DNA from 2 places in the Janthinobacterium sp. HH102 genome. Region 2 is predicted to be linked to the other one. Evidence: predicted binding sites of a transcription regulator. Region 2 holds the regulator's gene; the other holds the start of a gene.

Region 1 (7,667 bases), 780 kb from region 2:
AGCGCAGCAGAGCTTCTTGTGGGGTGATCGGCATGATGCTTCCTTCTTCAATGATGGCGCAGGAGGACACTGATGGCACGCCGGGGCGTGCGCATGGAATCAGCGCTCGAGGAAATTCTTCAGCAGGGCGTGGCCGTGCTCCGAGAGGATCGATTCAGGGTGGAATTGCACGCCCTCGATATCGTATTCCCGGTGGCGCACGCCCATGATTTCGCCGTCGTCCGTCCACGCCGTCACTTCCAGACAGGAAGGCAGCGAGGCGCGTTCGATCGCCAAAGAGTGGTAGCGGATCACTGTGAAGGGGCTGGGAATGTCCTTGAAGACGCCCACGCCCGTATGCGCGATGAGGGAAGTTTTGCCATGCATGACCTGCTTGGCGCGGATGACCTTGCCGCCAAACGCATCGCCGATGGCCTGGTGGCCCAGGCATACGCCCAGTATCGGCTTCTTGCCGGCGAAGTGTTTCAGTACTTCCACCGAAATGCCCGCCTGTGCCGGCGCTTTCGGGCCGGGCGAGATGCAGATGCGGTCCGGGTTCAGCGCCTCGATCTGTGCGATCGTGATTTCATCGTTGCGGTAGACCCGCACGTCTTCGCCCAGTTCACCGAAATACTGCACGATGTTGTAGGTGAAGGAGTCGTAGTTGTCGATCATTAGCAGCATCTTAAAACCCTCCATCCAGGCCATCTTGCACTTGTTCGGCGGCACGCAGTACGGCGCGCGCCTTGTTTTCAGTTTCCTGCCATTCCATTTCGGGGATGGAGTCGGCCACGATGCCGGCCGCGGCCTGCACATACAGCATGCCGTCCTTGACCACGCCCGTGCGGATGGCGATCGCCACGTCCATTTCGCCGCCAAACGACAGGTAGCCGCAGGCGCCGCCATAGATGCCGCGCTTGGTGATTTCCAGTTCGTCGATCACTTCCATGGCGCGCACTTTCGGCGCGCCCGTCAGGGTGCCGGCGGGGAAGGTCGCGCGCAGCACGTCCAGGTTCGACAGGCCCTCCTTGAGGGTGCCTTCCACGTTCGAGACGATGTGCTGCACATGCGAATACTTTTCGATGACCATGCGGTCGGTGACTTGCACGCTGCCCGTTTCCGCGATGCGGCCGATGTCGTTGCGCGCCAGGTCGATCAGCATCACGTGCTCGGCGATCTCTTTCGGATCGGCCAGCAGCTCGGCCGACAGCTCGGCGTCACGCTCGGGCGTGGCGCCGCGCGGACGCGTGCCGGCGATCGGGCGCAAGGTGACTTTCTTGCCGCCATCGGCCGTCGTTTCGTTGCGCACCAAAATCTCGGGCGAGGCGCCGATGATCTGCATGTCGCCGAAATTATAGAAGTACATATACGGCGATGGATTGAGCGAACGCAAGGCGCGGTACAGGGTCAGCGGCGAATCGACATATGGCTTGCGGATGCGCTGGCCGATCTGCACCTGCATCAGGTCGCCCGCCATCACATATTCATGCGCCTTGGCGACCGCCTTCAGGTAGTCTTCCTTGGAAAAATCGCGGATGGTTTCCGTGCGCACGGAAGCGCTGGTGACGGGCGCATCGACACCGCGGCGCAGCATCATGCGCAAGTCCTTCAGGCGCTGCTGTGCTTTCGAAAACGATTCGGGCTGCGTCGTGTCGGCGTAGACGATCAGGTAGAGTTTACCGGACAGGTTGTCGATGACGGCCAGTTCTTCCGTCACCATCAGCTGGATGTCGGGCAGCTTCAAGTCATCTTTCGGCGCGCCGCCGGCCAGCTTTTTCTCGATGTGGCGCACGGTGTCGTAGCCGAAGTAGCCGGCCAGGCCGCCGCAGAAGCGCGGCATGCCGGGGCGCAGGGCGACCTTGAAGCGCGACTGGAATTGTTCGATGAAGTCGAGCGGATTGCCTTCGTGTTCTTCGATCACGCTGCCGTTCTTGACGATTTCGGTGCGTCTGCCGTAGCTGCGCAACACGGTCGTGGCGGGCAAGCCGATGAAGGAGTAGCGGCCGAAGCGTTCGCCGCCGACGACGGATTCGAGCAGGAAGGTGTTCTTGCCGCCGTGTTGGGCCTGTGCCAGTTTCAGGTACAGGGTGAGCGGGGTTTCCAGGTCGGCGAACGCTTCCGCGATCAGGGGGATGCGGTTGTAGCCTTGCTGGCCCAGCGATTTGAATTCGAGTTCGGTCATGTTTCTCTCCATGCCGTCAGGGTATGAGTGTGCATAGTGCACAAACCCTGCGGTGGGTTATCAAAAAACTTGCCGGTACATGGAACTTGCGCAAGAGGCGCAAAGGACGCGTATGCAGCCGGCAGCAATCGTAACGGCTCGGCCCTTAGGCCTGCCAGGATTGCCAGCGTCGCCAAAGCCAGGCCTCAATCGAGCCGGTTTGGGTGACATTGTGTTTTTTGATGAGAAACGTGTTCACGATATGGTGTTGGGTTTGGTCAGTATGCCGCTTAGTTTTGCATGCCAATAAAACGTGCTGCTTCGAGCAGTGTCTTTACTATACCATCGGAATCGGTATCGTGTATAGAGTGTCCGTGATTGTAGCCATACGGTACCGTCAATACGGGGCAAGCCGCAGCCCTGGCCGCTTGCGCGTCATTCGAGGAGTCGCCGATGGCCACCACTTTGGCGGGCGCCAGGTCGAAGTCCACGCACACTTGCAGCAGCGGCAGCGGATCCGGTTTCTTCCTTGGCAGCGAATCGCCGCCGTAGACGATCTCGAAATACTGGTCGAGGTTTTTCAGTTTCAGCAGGGGCAGGGCAAAGGCGATCGGCTTGTTGGTGACGCAGGCCAGGCGCAGGCCCGCCGCCTTCATGGCCGCCAGCCCCGCTTCCACGTCCGGATACAGGGTGCTGAACTGGCCGTTGATGGCCAGGTAGTGGCGCTGGTAACCGTCCATCGCCTGCTCGAAATGCTGTTCCACGCCGGCCGCGTCGAAGTCGAGCGCCAGCACGGTGCGGATCAGGTTTTCCGAGCCCTTGCCCACCATCCGCTTGATGGCCTCGGCGCTGATTGGGGGCAAATCCAGTTCGGCGCGCATGCCGTTGATGGCGACATGAAAATCGGGCACGGTGTCGAGCATCGTGCCATCGAGGTCGATGATGGCGGCGCGCACGCCGGCCAGTACGTGGTCTTTCACCGTGCCCGCTTGCATCAGGCGCCCTTGACGGATGCCAGCTCGGCGCGCATGGCGTCGATGACGGCCTTGTAGTCGGGCTTGCCGAAGATGGCCGAGCCGGCGACGAAGGTGTCGGCGCCTGCTGCTGCTGCTGCGGCGATGTTGTCGATCTTGATGCCGCCATCGACTTCCAGCATGATGTCACGGCCCGATTCGTCGATCATGCGGCGCGCTTCGGCGATCTTCTTCAGCGCCTGCGGAATGAAGGACTGGCCGCCGAAGCCCGGGTTGACCGACATGATCAGGATGATGTCGATCTTGTCCATCACGTGTTCCAGGTAGTGCAGCGGCGTGCCCGGGTTGAAGACCAGGCCCGATTTGCAGCCATTGTCGCGGATCAGCTGCAAGGAACGGTCGACGTGATCCGACGCTTCCGGGTGAAAGGTGATGATGTTCGCGCCAGCCTTGGCGAAATCCGGGATAATGCGATCGACAGGCTTGACCATCAGATGCACGTCGATGGGCACTTGCACGTGCGGGCGGATTGCTTCGCACACCAGCGGGCCGATGGTCAGGTTCGGCACATAATGGTTATCCATCACGTCGAAGTGGATGATGTCGGCGCCGGCGGTAACGACGTTGCGCACTTCCTCGCCGAGGCGGGCAAAGTCGGCGGACAGGATGCTGGGAGCGATACGGAATGTTGTCATGGTGGCTAAAGGCTGAGAGTAGAAAATGCGAAGATGCGCTATTTTACGCTTGACGCCGGTACCATGCTTCATTGAAGGACCGTGAAACACAGAATACGCATCGCGTGATGGTCAATGCGTCGCGCGCGACACACAATACGACTAATACGACTGGCAATGTCTGAATAGGAATGACGATGGCGACTTATGAATTTACGGTAACGGTCAAGACGCAATATCTGCCCGAACAATCGGCACCGGACCAGGGGCGGCACGTGTTCAGTTACACGATCCGCGTCGTCAATACGGGCACGGCTGGCGCGCAACTGATTTCGCGCCACTGGCTTATTACGGATGCGAACAACAAGGTGGAAGAGGTGCGCGGTCTGGGCGCCGTCGGCCACCAGCCGCTGCTGCAGCCGGGCGAGCAGTTCGAATACACGAGCGGCACCATGCTGGGCACGCCGCAAGGCTCGATGCGCGGCGAATACTTTTGCGTGGCAGAAGACGGCCATCAGTTCGAAGCTTTGATTCCCGAGTTCGTGCTGTCGGTGCCGCGCACCCTGCATTGACGCAACGCCGGGGGGCTTGGCCCCTTATTTCAGTTTTTCGGTGCTGTCCTGTTCTTCGCTGAGTTGCTGGCGTGCCGGTGGCGCGGGTTTTTTACCCGAATACATGGTCCACCAGACTATAAATGCCAGCAAGAAGAACGCCACCAGCGCCTCTATCATCAAGATCCACATACGCACCCCTATGTTATTTACCCGCAGCTTAGTATTTACCCGCCGTCTGTTGACACGCGGTAGTCTACCCGTTTCCATCGGCGCCGTCGCGCTCGCGCTGTCCGCCTGTACCACGCCATCGGCGCCACCGGCCGCCGCCGGCGGCAAGGCGCCGCCCATCGCGCCGACCGTCGTCAGGCCCGTGCCCGCCAAGCCGGCCGACGCCAAGGATGCCGCGGATGTGGCAGCGCCCACCTTTGTGCCCGCCAAGTTCGCCGCCTTGCCTGGCTGGGCCCGCGACGACATGCGCGCCGCCTGGCCAGCCTTCATGGCTTCGTGCGGCGTGCTGGTCAAGCGTCCGGACTGGAAGGAATCGTGCACGATCGCGCGCCAGGTGAATGCCGACAGCGACAAGGCCATCCGTCTGTTCTTCGAGACCTTCTTTGTGCCCAATCAAGTCATTACGGCCGATGGTGCCAGCACGGGCCTCGTCACCGGCTACTACGAGCCGCTGCTGCACGGCGCGCGCAAGCGCGGCGGTCCATACCAGACGCCGCTGTACAAGGTGCCTGACGACCTGGTCTCGGTCGACTTGGCCGGCGTGTATCCGGAACTGAAGAACATGCGCCTGCGGGGCAAGCTGGTCGGCAAGAAGGTGATCCCGTACGCGACCCGTGCCGACATCGAGCGCGCCACGTCCGTCACGGGCAAGGAATTGCTGTGGGTGGATGACGAAGTCGAGGCGTTCTTCCTGCAAGTGCAGGGTTCCGGGCGCGTGCAGCTGACCGATACGCAGGAAACCGTGCGCGTGGCATATGCGGATCAAAACGGCCACCCCTACAAGTCGATTGGCCGCTACCTGGTCGACAAGGGCGAGCTGACCCTGAGCCAGGCGTCCGCGCAAGGCATCAAGGCGTGGATCGCCGGCCACCCGACGCGCAAGGATGAATTGTTCAACGCTAACCCCAGCTATGTCTTCTTCAAGGAAGAGCGTTTGCCCGATCCGAAAGTGGGGCCGAAGGGCGCGCTGGGCGTGCCGTTGACGCCGCAGCGCTCGGTGGCCGTCGATTCGCGCTTCCTGCCGCTGGGCGCGCCCGTGTTTTTGTCCACCACGCAAGCCAATAGCGAGATTCCCATGCAGCGCCTGGTGATGGCGCAGGATACGGGCGGCGCCATTCGCGGGCCGATCCGTGTCGATTACTTCTTTGGTTTTGGCGCGGAAGCGGCCGAGAATGCGGGCCGCATGAAGCAGAGCGGCGCCGTGTGGGTGTTGTTGCCGAAGCAGGCGCCGGCGCGCTGAGTTTCTCGCGGCGCCGGGCAGTTCGTGGTGTGACTTAGCGCAAGACCATCACTGGCAAGTGAGTATGCGCCAGCACTTTTTGCGTTTCGCTGCCCACGAACAGCTTGTTCAAGCCCTTGCGGCCATGCGAGGCCATCAGGATGATGTCGCAATGATAGGTTTGCGCCGCATTGACGATTTCGTCGTGCGGGCTCGGTGACACTGCCACCACGCCTTCGAAAGGCACGCCGGCGGCGCGCGCCGCTTCGCCGATCTTGTCGATGGCGCGTTGCGAAGCTTCCTGCATCTGCTGTTCATACAGGCTGGCGTCGAGCACGATGCCGCCGTCGGCCATCGGCGAGAACGGGAAAGGCTGCACCACGCTGATGGCGACCAGCTTGGCCTTGTTCAATTGGGCGAAGGCGAGGGCGGTCTCGGCGGCTTTGTCGGACAACGGCGAGCCGTCGGTGGGAAATAAGATGGTGTTAAACATGGCGTGCTCCTCAAGTGATGTAAGACAGCTTATGGATTTACATCAATTAAAACCTTGATGTAAATCAAACCTCACATGCTTTGGCATGAATAGTGTCGCCAAGGCAATCTTTCATCAGTGTATGCCCGTTCCTCGCTTCAGGTGCGCACGCCACGCAGCGGTGTGCCCCACACCATGGCGACCGTCAACGCAATGCTGCCTGCCGCGATGCAGGCCAGGCCATTGCGCACGCCAAAATGTTCCGCTACCCAGCCGGCGGCCAGCGCGCCCAGCGGCGCCGTCGCCACCGTCAGGAAGCGCATGGTCGATGTCATGCGGCCCAGCATGGGATCGGGCGTGACTTTCTGGCGCAAGCCCAGGTAGGGAATAAAGAACAGCATCACGCCGCAATCGAAAAAGAACATCAATATGGCATAGGCGACGGCGCTGGCCGCCGCGCTGCCGAACAGCGCGGCGGGAATCGTTGGCGTCAGGGCAAAGCAGAGCGAGGTCGAAGCCAGGCCGATCAGGATGGTGCGGCCAGCGCCGTAGCGCTTCGTCAGCGGCTTGACGATGAAGGCGCTGAGCAAGACGCCGGCGCCGCCGAGCATCTGCGTCATGCCCAGCACGCCAGGGCTCATGCCCAGGTCGCGTGTGGCGAACAGCACCGTCAAGGCCATGCTGGCGTAAAACAGGAAGTGCCAGATGCCGGCGCCCCAGGCAAGCGCGCGCAGCAGCGGCTCGCGCCAGACGAACAGCAAGCCGTCGGCGATGTCGCGCAAGGCGTGCTTGTCAGAGGGGGCCGGCCGTGGGTCGCGCACGCTCATGGCGCGCAGATTGAAGACGGAAACCAGATAGCCGCAAGCCGTGCACAGGATGGCGACGGGCGCCGACAGCATTTGCACCAGCACGCCGGCCAGGCCGGGGCCGATCAGGCGCGAAGCCGATTCGGTGGCGGCAAATTTCGACTGCGCATCGATCAAGCCATCGCGGCCCACGAGGAAAGTCAGAAACACCTGTTCGGCGCCGCCGCCGACGACGAAGCCCGTGCCGATGATGAATCCCACTATATATAACCATGGCATCGACAGCACGCCGCACCAGTAGGCCACGGCCACGCTGGCCAGGGCCAGGCCGGACATGCTTTCGCTGAACAGCATGATCGGGTGCTTGCTGCGCCGGTCCAGCAGCACGCCGACAGGCAAACCGAACAGGGCGAACGGCAGCGCCTGTAGCGCGACCAGTACACCCATCTGTTCCGGCGTCGCATGCAGCAGCAGTACCGCGCAAAGGGGCAGGGCCAGTGAAGTGATCTGGGCGCCGAAGCAATTGAGGCCGTTGCTGAACCACAGGCGGCGGAAATTGACGCTGGCGTCGCTGCCGTCGCCGCGCAGATAGCGGGTGCA
Region 2 (7,667 bases):
CAAGGTTCCGGGGCCTGACCCCAGTTTTACGTTGCAGGCTTAATCCTTCAGCCTGGACAACCAATCGGCCGCCGCCGCCAGCGCCTGCTCCAGTTCCTGCGCCGTCTGCGCCAGCAGCGCCGGCACCTCGTCGAGGCGGCCCGCATCGATGGCTTCCTCGGTGGCGAACGCGGTGCGGATCAGGCGTTTCGTGCCCAGGGTGCCGACGGAGCCGCGCACGCTGTGCAGGATGCGCGCCACGTCGCTGTGGCGGCCCGCCTGCAAGGCTGTTTCGGCATCGCGCACGGGCGTCATGCCCTTGTTCAGCGCGTCTTCCACCATGCGCCGCAGCACGCCGCGCCCCTTCGCGTCGCGCCCCATCACGCGCATCAGCGGCGCCATGGAAAACACTTCCTCATCGGCGACGGGCGCCGGCCCCGCCGTCTGCACTGGCGGGCGCTTGGGCAGGTGGCGCAGGATCACTTCCATCATCTCTTCCACCACCACGGGCTTGGCGATGAAATCGCTGATGCCGGCCGTCATGCAGCGCTCGCGCTCGGACGCCAGCACGCCGGCCGTCATGGCGATCACGGGCAGGCTCAAGCGCAGTTCCGTGCGGATGATGTGGGTGGCGCTGAAGCCGTCCATGACGGGCATCTGCATGTCCATCAGCACGATGTCGTAGCGCAACGCTTCCGTGCGCAGCCGTTCCACCGCTTGCAACCCGTCGCCCACCACGTCCAGGGTGGCGCCCATGTGTTCGAGGATGCCGCGCGCCACGGCCTGGTTCAAATGGTTGTCTTCCACCAGCAGGAAATGCACGCCGGCCAGTTCCGTGCCCAGCGGCTGTTGCAGCATGCGCTGCTCGCCGCCGTCGTGCTTGGTAATCAGCGCCTGGTGCAGGGCGTCGAACAGGCTCGAGCCCGTGATCGGCTTCATCAGCACGACGTCGGCCTCGGCCGCGCTGGAGATTTCCTCGAGGTGGTTGCGGGCGAAGGCGTTGACCATGACCACGATGGGCTGGCGCTGGCCGCTGGCTGCCTGGCGGATGGCCTTGGCCGTGGCCAGGCCGTCCATCACGGGCATGTGCCAGTCGGCCAGCACCACGTCGTACGGCTGCTGCTGCGCCAGGCGCTCGCGGTACAGTTCGATAGCGGCAAAGCCGGAGTCCACTTCGTCGGCCAGCCAGCCCCACGCCTCGATCAGCTTGACGATCAGTTCGCGCGTGGTGCGGTTGTCGTCGGCCACCAGCAGGCGCAGCTGGCCCAGGGTGGGCGTGCGCCGCGTTTCGGCCGGCTGCGCCAGCATCTCGAACGGCACGCTGAACCAGAAGCGGCTGCCTTTGCCTTCGCTGCTGGCAACGGCGATGTCGCCGCCCATCATGTGGATCAGCTGTTTGCTGATGGCCAGGCCCAGGCCCGTGCCGCCGAAGCGCCGCGTGATGCTCTGGTCGCCTTGCGAAAACGCGGCAAACAGCTGCTGTTGCTGCAACTCCGTCATGCCGATGCCCGTGTCGCGCACTTCGAAGCGCAGCCAGGCGCGGCCCTTGTCTTTCTCGGCCAGGCTGACGGCCACCACCACTTCGCCGCTCTCGGTAAACTTGATGGCGTTGCCGGCCAGGTTGACGAGAATCTGCTGCAGGCGCTGGGCGTCGCCCATGAGGCGGCGCGGCACGTCGGGCTCGACGGCAATCGCCAGTTCCAGCTCCTTTTCGCCCGCATTCATCGTCATCGTCGTGGCCAGCGTGTTCATGACCTCGTCGAGGTCGAATTCGACGGGCGACAATTCCATGCGGCGTGCCTCGATCTTCGAATAATCGAGCACGTCGTTGAGGATGCCCAGCAGCGACTGGCCGGCCACGCGCACCATGGTCAGATACTTGCGCTGTTCCGTATCGAGCTTGGTATTGCCCAGCAAATACACCATGCCCAGCACGGCATTGAGGGGCGTGCGGATTTCATGGCTCATGTTGGCCACGAAATCGCTCTTCGCGCGGTTGGCCGCCTCGGCCCGGTCGCGTTCCTGTTCCAGCTCCGCCGCGCGCGATTCGAGCTCCTGCTGCAAGCGGTCGCGCTCGCTCATCAGGCCGTTGAACGCTTCCGTCAGCTCGCCGATCTCGTCGCGCTGCTGCACGGGCACGGGAGTGAAACGGCTGCCGCTGGTGCGCAGCGCCTGCAGGGTGTCGCGCAGGCGCACCAGCGGCGAGAGCAGGCGCACGGTGACCCAGCCCAGCACGGCTGCGGCCAGCAGCGAGGCGAGGATGCTCCACAGCACCAGCCGGTACAGCACGCCGTCGAACGGTTCGAAGGCGTCGTCGAGGGGCAGCGAGGCGGCCAGCAGCCAATTTACGGATTTCAGGCGCTTGAAGCTGTTGACGGCCGTGATGCCGCGGCTGTTGGTGCTGACCATGGTGCCTTCGCCATCGTCCTTCAGCAGCCGGGTGGTCGTCAGGTTGGCGTTCGGCAGGCGCGGCTGCAGCAAACGGCTGGTGTCGGGATGCAGCACATAGCGCGGCACGGCGCCGCGCGTGAGGACGAAGTAATAGCCGCTCTTGCCGATCTTTTCCGAGCGCAACCTCCCCAGCAGGTTATCCTTGTACAGGCGCAGCACGCCGATCACCACGCCGGCCACCTGGCCATCGGCGCCCAGCACGGGCGCGACCATCTGCACGATGGGCATGCCGCTCGATTTGCCCAGCATCGGCTCGGTGATCATGGGCTGGCGCGTGCGCAGCACGGTCTGGAAATACTCGCGCTCGGCGACGTTGATGCCGGCGCGCCCCGCCACTTCCGGCATGTCGGCCACGACGGCGCCGTGCGCGTCGAGCACCAGCACGTCGTCGAACAGCACCAGCATCGAGCGGCGCGAATAGTATTCGCGCAATTGGGCGGGCTGGGTGATCAGTTCTGGCGGCTGCTGCCGGGCCGTCAGGGTGACGATCTGCAGCAGCATGCCCAGCTTGTCGTCGAGCTCGGCGGCGGTGCGGCTGATCAGGGACGACTGCTGGCTCAACAGTACCTTGGTGAAATCGTCGCGCATGTGCTGCACCTGGATCATGGTGACCAGCGCGATCATGGCGATCGAGGTCAGGCTGGTGGCCAGCGCGACTTTTGCTTTGATGCCGAGAGGCTTCATGATTTCCTTTTCAGTACCGGGCGGCACAGGCGGCAGATAATGCTGTCAGGAATTTTCCTATCAATACCCCAGCTTGGCAAGCGCCGCCACGCAAATTGCCCTCTCCGCATGGGCTTTTGACGATGTTGCCATATAATTAAAGTCGGAACGTCGTTTATTCAGCGAAATTGCGGTGAAATTGGCACACGGCAACCCTGTATGCAGTAAACTTGTTGTTGCATTTTCTAAAAGGTACCGACATGACTGAAGCGCTACTCACTCCAACCTCGCCCACAGTGACCGTGGAAGCGTTGCGTGCGCGATGCTCGACCTGCAGCATGCATCAATTGTGTCTGCCGATGGGCCTCGACGTGGGCGACATGGACAGACTGGACCAGATCATTGGCCGCCGCCGCAAGATCGTGCGCGGCGCTTCGCTGTTCCGCATCGGCGACTCGTTCCAGAACCTGTATGCGATCCGTCTGGGCCACTTCAAGACCTACCAGATCAATCCGGGCGGCGAAGAGCAGGTGACGGGTTTCCAGATGGCGGGCGAACTGCTGGGCATGGACGCCATCAGCGCCGACCGCCACCACTGTAATGCGGTGGCGCTGGAAGACAGCGAAGTGTGTGAAATCCCGTTTTCCAGCCTGGAACAATTGCTGGGCAATATGCCGACCCTGCTGCGCCATTTCCACCGCATGATGAGCCAGGAAATCACGCGCGAGCAAAGTGTCATGCTGTTGCTGGGCAACATGCAGGCGACGCAGCGTTTTGCCGCCTTTATCGTCAACCTGGCGTCGCGCTATGAAGCGCGCGGCTATTCGGCCAGCAAATTTCAGTTGCGCATGTCGCGCGAGGAAATCGGCAACTACCTGGGCCTGACCATCGAAAGCGTCAGCCGTTTATTGTCGAAATTCAAGAAGGAAGGCTGGCTGCGCGTCTCCAACCGCGAGATCGAGATCTTGCAGCCGGCCAAGCTGAAAGCCATTACAGCCGGCACCGACGTCTGCAAGTAACAGCACCGTCAAAACCTACTGCGCGTCGTGCTTTGCGGCCTGCGATGCTCGCTGTGCTATAGCACAGCTGTGCTTCTCAGCCACAAATCACTGCCGCTCGCTACGGTTTTTTCCCGGCGCTGTACGTTATAACTCTTCATCCGCATGCAGCGCGATGCTGCGTTGCACGGGCCAGGTCCAGATGCCGGACAGGCGCCACTCGCGTTTGTCGTTTTCCACCAGCACTTGCCAGCGGCTGCGCTCGAGCATCGGCAGCGCCACGGAAAAATTGCCGGCCGCATCGGGCTGCACCAGCAGCTTGATATCCTTTTCCGGCAGGGTCGCATGCGCCAGGTGCAGCTGCAAAGGCCCCTGGTACGCCTTGCCGAAGCTGTGCACGGAGCCGCTGAGGCGCGCTGCAGCGACGTCATACGACAGGGTCGTATCCATGGCCAGGTCGCTGGCGATCGTGTCGCGCTTCAAATCCTGGTTGATCGCCTTGCCCTGCTTGTAATAGTCGCCCACCACCAGCGCGTCGGGCTGCGTAAACGCGATATAGCCCATGAAGCTGCCGACGACCACGGACAGGCCGGGACCGATCATCAGCAGCCATGGCCAGCGGTGTTTGTACCACGGGGCAACGGGAGGTTGCAGTTTCAGACTGTCGGACATGGTATTTCTCCTGTGTTTCTGGTATACGGCCAGCCCCCATGCGGGGACCGGCCTTCCTGCATTAGCGCGGCACGATGAATACCGCGCTTTCGCGCACATGCAGCGACGGGTCGTCCAGCGAGTGCAATTCGATCGCAATCTTGTTCGAGCCCTTCTCGCCGACGCCGTGCGGCACGCGCAGGCGGATCGGCCAGCCCAGCGTTTCCGTCGGCTGCAAGGTCACTTCGTCGCGCGTCAGCAAGGTCAGGCCCGGCAAGCCGGAAGCGCTGATTTTGAAATGCTGGCTTTGCTCCGAGGTGTTCATGATCTGCAGACGATAGACGTTTTCGATCATGCCGTCTTCCACCTCGCGTCCCATCGAACCGCGGTCGCGGATCACGTCCATTTTCAGGGGCGTGCGCAGGGCCAGCGACGTACACACGGCGATGATAATCAGGGCCAGGATGGACGTGTAGATCAGCACGCGCGGGCGCATGGCGCGCTGGCGGATCTGCTTCGAATTGAAGTTGTTTTCCATCGCATGGTCGGTGCTGTAGCGTATCAGGCCACGCGGCCGCTCGACCTTGTCCATCACCGTATTGCAGGCATCGACGCAGGCGGCGCAGCCGATGCATTCATATTGCAGGCCGTTGCGGATATCGATACCGGTCGGACACACCTGCACGCACAGGGTGCAATCGATGCAGTCGCCCAGCTTGTCGTTGTTGCCGGCCTTCTTGCTCATGGCGCCGCGTGGTTCGCCGCGCTTGGCATCGTAGGTGATGATCAGCGTGTCCTGGTCGAACATGGCGCTCTGGAAGCGCGCGTAGGGGCACATGTATTTGCACACCTGCTCGCGCAGCCAGCCCGCGTTGCCGTAGGTTGCCAGGCTGTAGAACAAGACCCAGAACCATTCCCAGGGACCGAAATTGAGGGTGGTCACTTCGCGCGCCAGTTCCTTGATCGGCGTGAAGTAGCCGACAAAGGTAAAGCCCGTCCACAGGGCGATGGCGCCCCATACCAGGTGCTTGGCCGTCTTCTTGAACGCCTTGCGCACGGAGGGGCCCTGCTTGTCGAGGGCCATGCGCGCGCTGCGCGTGCCCTCGATGCGGCGTTCGACCCACAGGAAGATTTCCGTGTATACCGTTTGCGGGCAAGAAAACCCGCACCACACCCGCCCGGCAATGGCCGTGACGAGGAATAACAAATACGCACAGATGATCAGCAGGGCCGCCAGATAGATGAAATCCTGGGGCCACAGCACGACGCCGAAAATGTAGAACTTGCGCGTGGTCAAATCGAACAGCAGGGCTTGCCTGCCATTCCAGGTCAACCACGGCAAGCCGTAGAACGCGAGCTGGGTAAGCCATACGCATACCCATCGCCAGGTAGCGTAGCGTCCTTTGGCCTCGCGAGGGTAGATTTGCTCGCGGGCCGCATACATCTTGATGACTTGAGGTTCCATTACATCATTTCACGGGCGTCTGGGGATTCGACAGGCTCCAGACATACGCCGACAGCACGTGTACCTTGGATTCGCCGAGGAAGTCGCTGAAGGCCGGCATGGTGTTGTTGCGACCCTTGCGCACGGTTTCCATGATGGTATCGGCGCTGCCGCCGTACAGCCAGATCTTGTCCGTCAGGTTAGGCGCGCCGAGCATCTGGTTGCCCTTCGCATCGGCACCGTGACAGGCCATGCAGGCGCCGAACTTGGCCTTGCCCAGCACGGACTTGACGGGGTCCGACGTGGAACCGGACAGACTCAGCACGTAATGGGCCACGTTCTCGACATCTTTTTCGGAGCCGAGCGCGGCGCCCATCGGCGGCATCTGCCCATTGCGGCCATGCATGATGGTGGTCTTGATGATGTCGGGATCACCGCCATACAGCCAGTCCTTGTCCGTCAGGTTGGGGAAGCCCTTGTTGCCGCGGGCATCCGAACCGTGGCACTGCGCGCAGTAGGTCAGGAACAGACGCTGGCCGATGGCTTGCGCCTGCGGATCGGCGGCCACCGTCTTCAAGTCCTGGCTCAGGTACTTGTTGAACAGGGGGCCGTAATCGGCTTCCGCCTTCTTCAGCTCTTCCTCGTACTGGCCCGTCGATTTCCAGCCCAGGCTGCCGGCGTAGGTGCCCAGGCCCGGGTACAGGAACAGGTAGGCCAGCGCGAAGACGATGGTGATGTAGAACAGCCACATCCACCAGCGCGGCATCGGCGTATTGAGTTCCTTCAAGTCCTCGTCCCACACGTGGCCCGTGGTGCCGTCGGCGGGGGCGCCGGCGGCCACTTTCACTTTCGACTGCGAGTACAGCAGCACGCCGCAGCCGATGATGCCCAGCAGGGACAGCACGACAATGTAGATATTCCAGAAGCCATTGGTAAAGTCAGCCATGGTTGCGCTCCCCTTGTGCCGGCGCGGCATCGGCCGGATAGTCGAGCGCCTCGTCGGCGAACGGCAGGCGTGCCGCCGCGTCGAAGTCGCCATTGCTGCGGCTGAACGTCCACCACAGGATGCCCACGAATGTCATAAAGGAAACCACCGTCATGACGCTGCTGGCGCTGTCAAACAGGTTTTCGATTGCCATGCTAATTCCTTGTTTTGATTAATGTACCGAGGCCTTGCAGATAGGCGACCAGGGCGTCTTCTTCCGTCTTGTCCTGCAGCTGCGCGGGGCCGGCGGCGATCTCTTCGTCGCTGTACGGCTGGCCCAGGCGTTTCAGGGCGCGCATCTTCGGCATGATGTCGTCAGGCACCAGCTTGGTCTTCGCCAGCCATGGGTAGGCCGGCATGTTCGACTCGGGCACCACGTCGCGCGGGTTGTTCAAGTGCGTGCGGTGCCATTCGTCGCTGTAGCGGGCGCCCACGCGGGCCAGGTCCGGCCCCGTGCGCTTGGAACCCCACTGGAACGGACGGTCGTAGACGAACT

Evidence for each region. The regulator FNR, encoded in region 2, switches genes on or off when oxygen is low (the NO sensors DNR and NnrR bind a similar motif). The targets are predictions, from matches to a motif close to TTGATNNNNATCAA.
Region 1: JAB4_RS04795 (universal stress protein) is a predicted target of FNR. The motif match lies at 6,337-6,350, and genes of this name have one in related genera.

The regions. Positions count from the first base shown of each region.
Region 1 is NZ_CP062062.1:1,054,921-1,062,587, forward strand. It holds gene trpD (anthranilate phosphoribosyltransferase) at 1-34, opposite strand, end outside; gene JAB4_RS04760 (aminodeoxychorismate/anthranilate synthase component II) at 100-663, opposite strand; gene trpE (anthranilate synthase component I) at 665-2,161, opposite strand; gene JAB4_RS04770 (phosphoglycolate phosphatase) at 2,431-3,135, opposite strand; gene rpe (ribulose-phosphate 3-epimerase) at 3,135-3,809, opposite strand; gene apaG (Co2+/Mg2+ efflux protein ApaG) at 3,986-4,360, shown strand; gene JAB4_RS04785 (hypothetical protein) at 4,385-4,531, opposite strand; gene JAB4_RS04790 (murein transglycosylase A) at 4,815-5,810, shown strand; gene JAB4_RS04795 (universal stress protein) at 5,845-6,282, opposite strand; gene JAB4_RS04800 (MFS transporter) at 6,420-7,667, opposite strand, start outside.
Region 2 is NZ_CP062062.1:275,680-283,346, reverse strand. It holds gene JAB4_RS01215 (response regulator) at 40-3,114, opposite strand; gene fnr (fumarate/nitrate reduction transcriptional regulator Fnr) at 3,354-4,112, shown strand; gene JAB4_RS01205 (FixH family protein) at 4,239-4,763, opposite strand; gene ccoG (cytochrome c oxidase accessory protein CcoG) at 4,825-6,207, opposite strand; gene ccoP (cytochrome-c oxidase, cbb3-type subunit III) at 6,212-7,132, opposite strand; gene JAB4_RS01190 (cbb3-type cytochrome c oxidase subunit 3) at 7,125-7,325, opposite strand; gene ccoO (cytochrome-c oxidase, cbb3-type subunit II) at 7,327-7,667, opposite strand, start outside.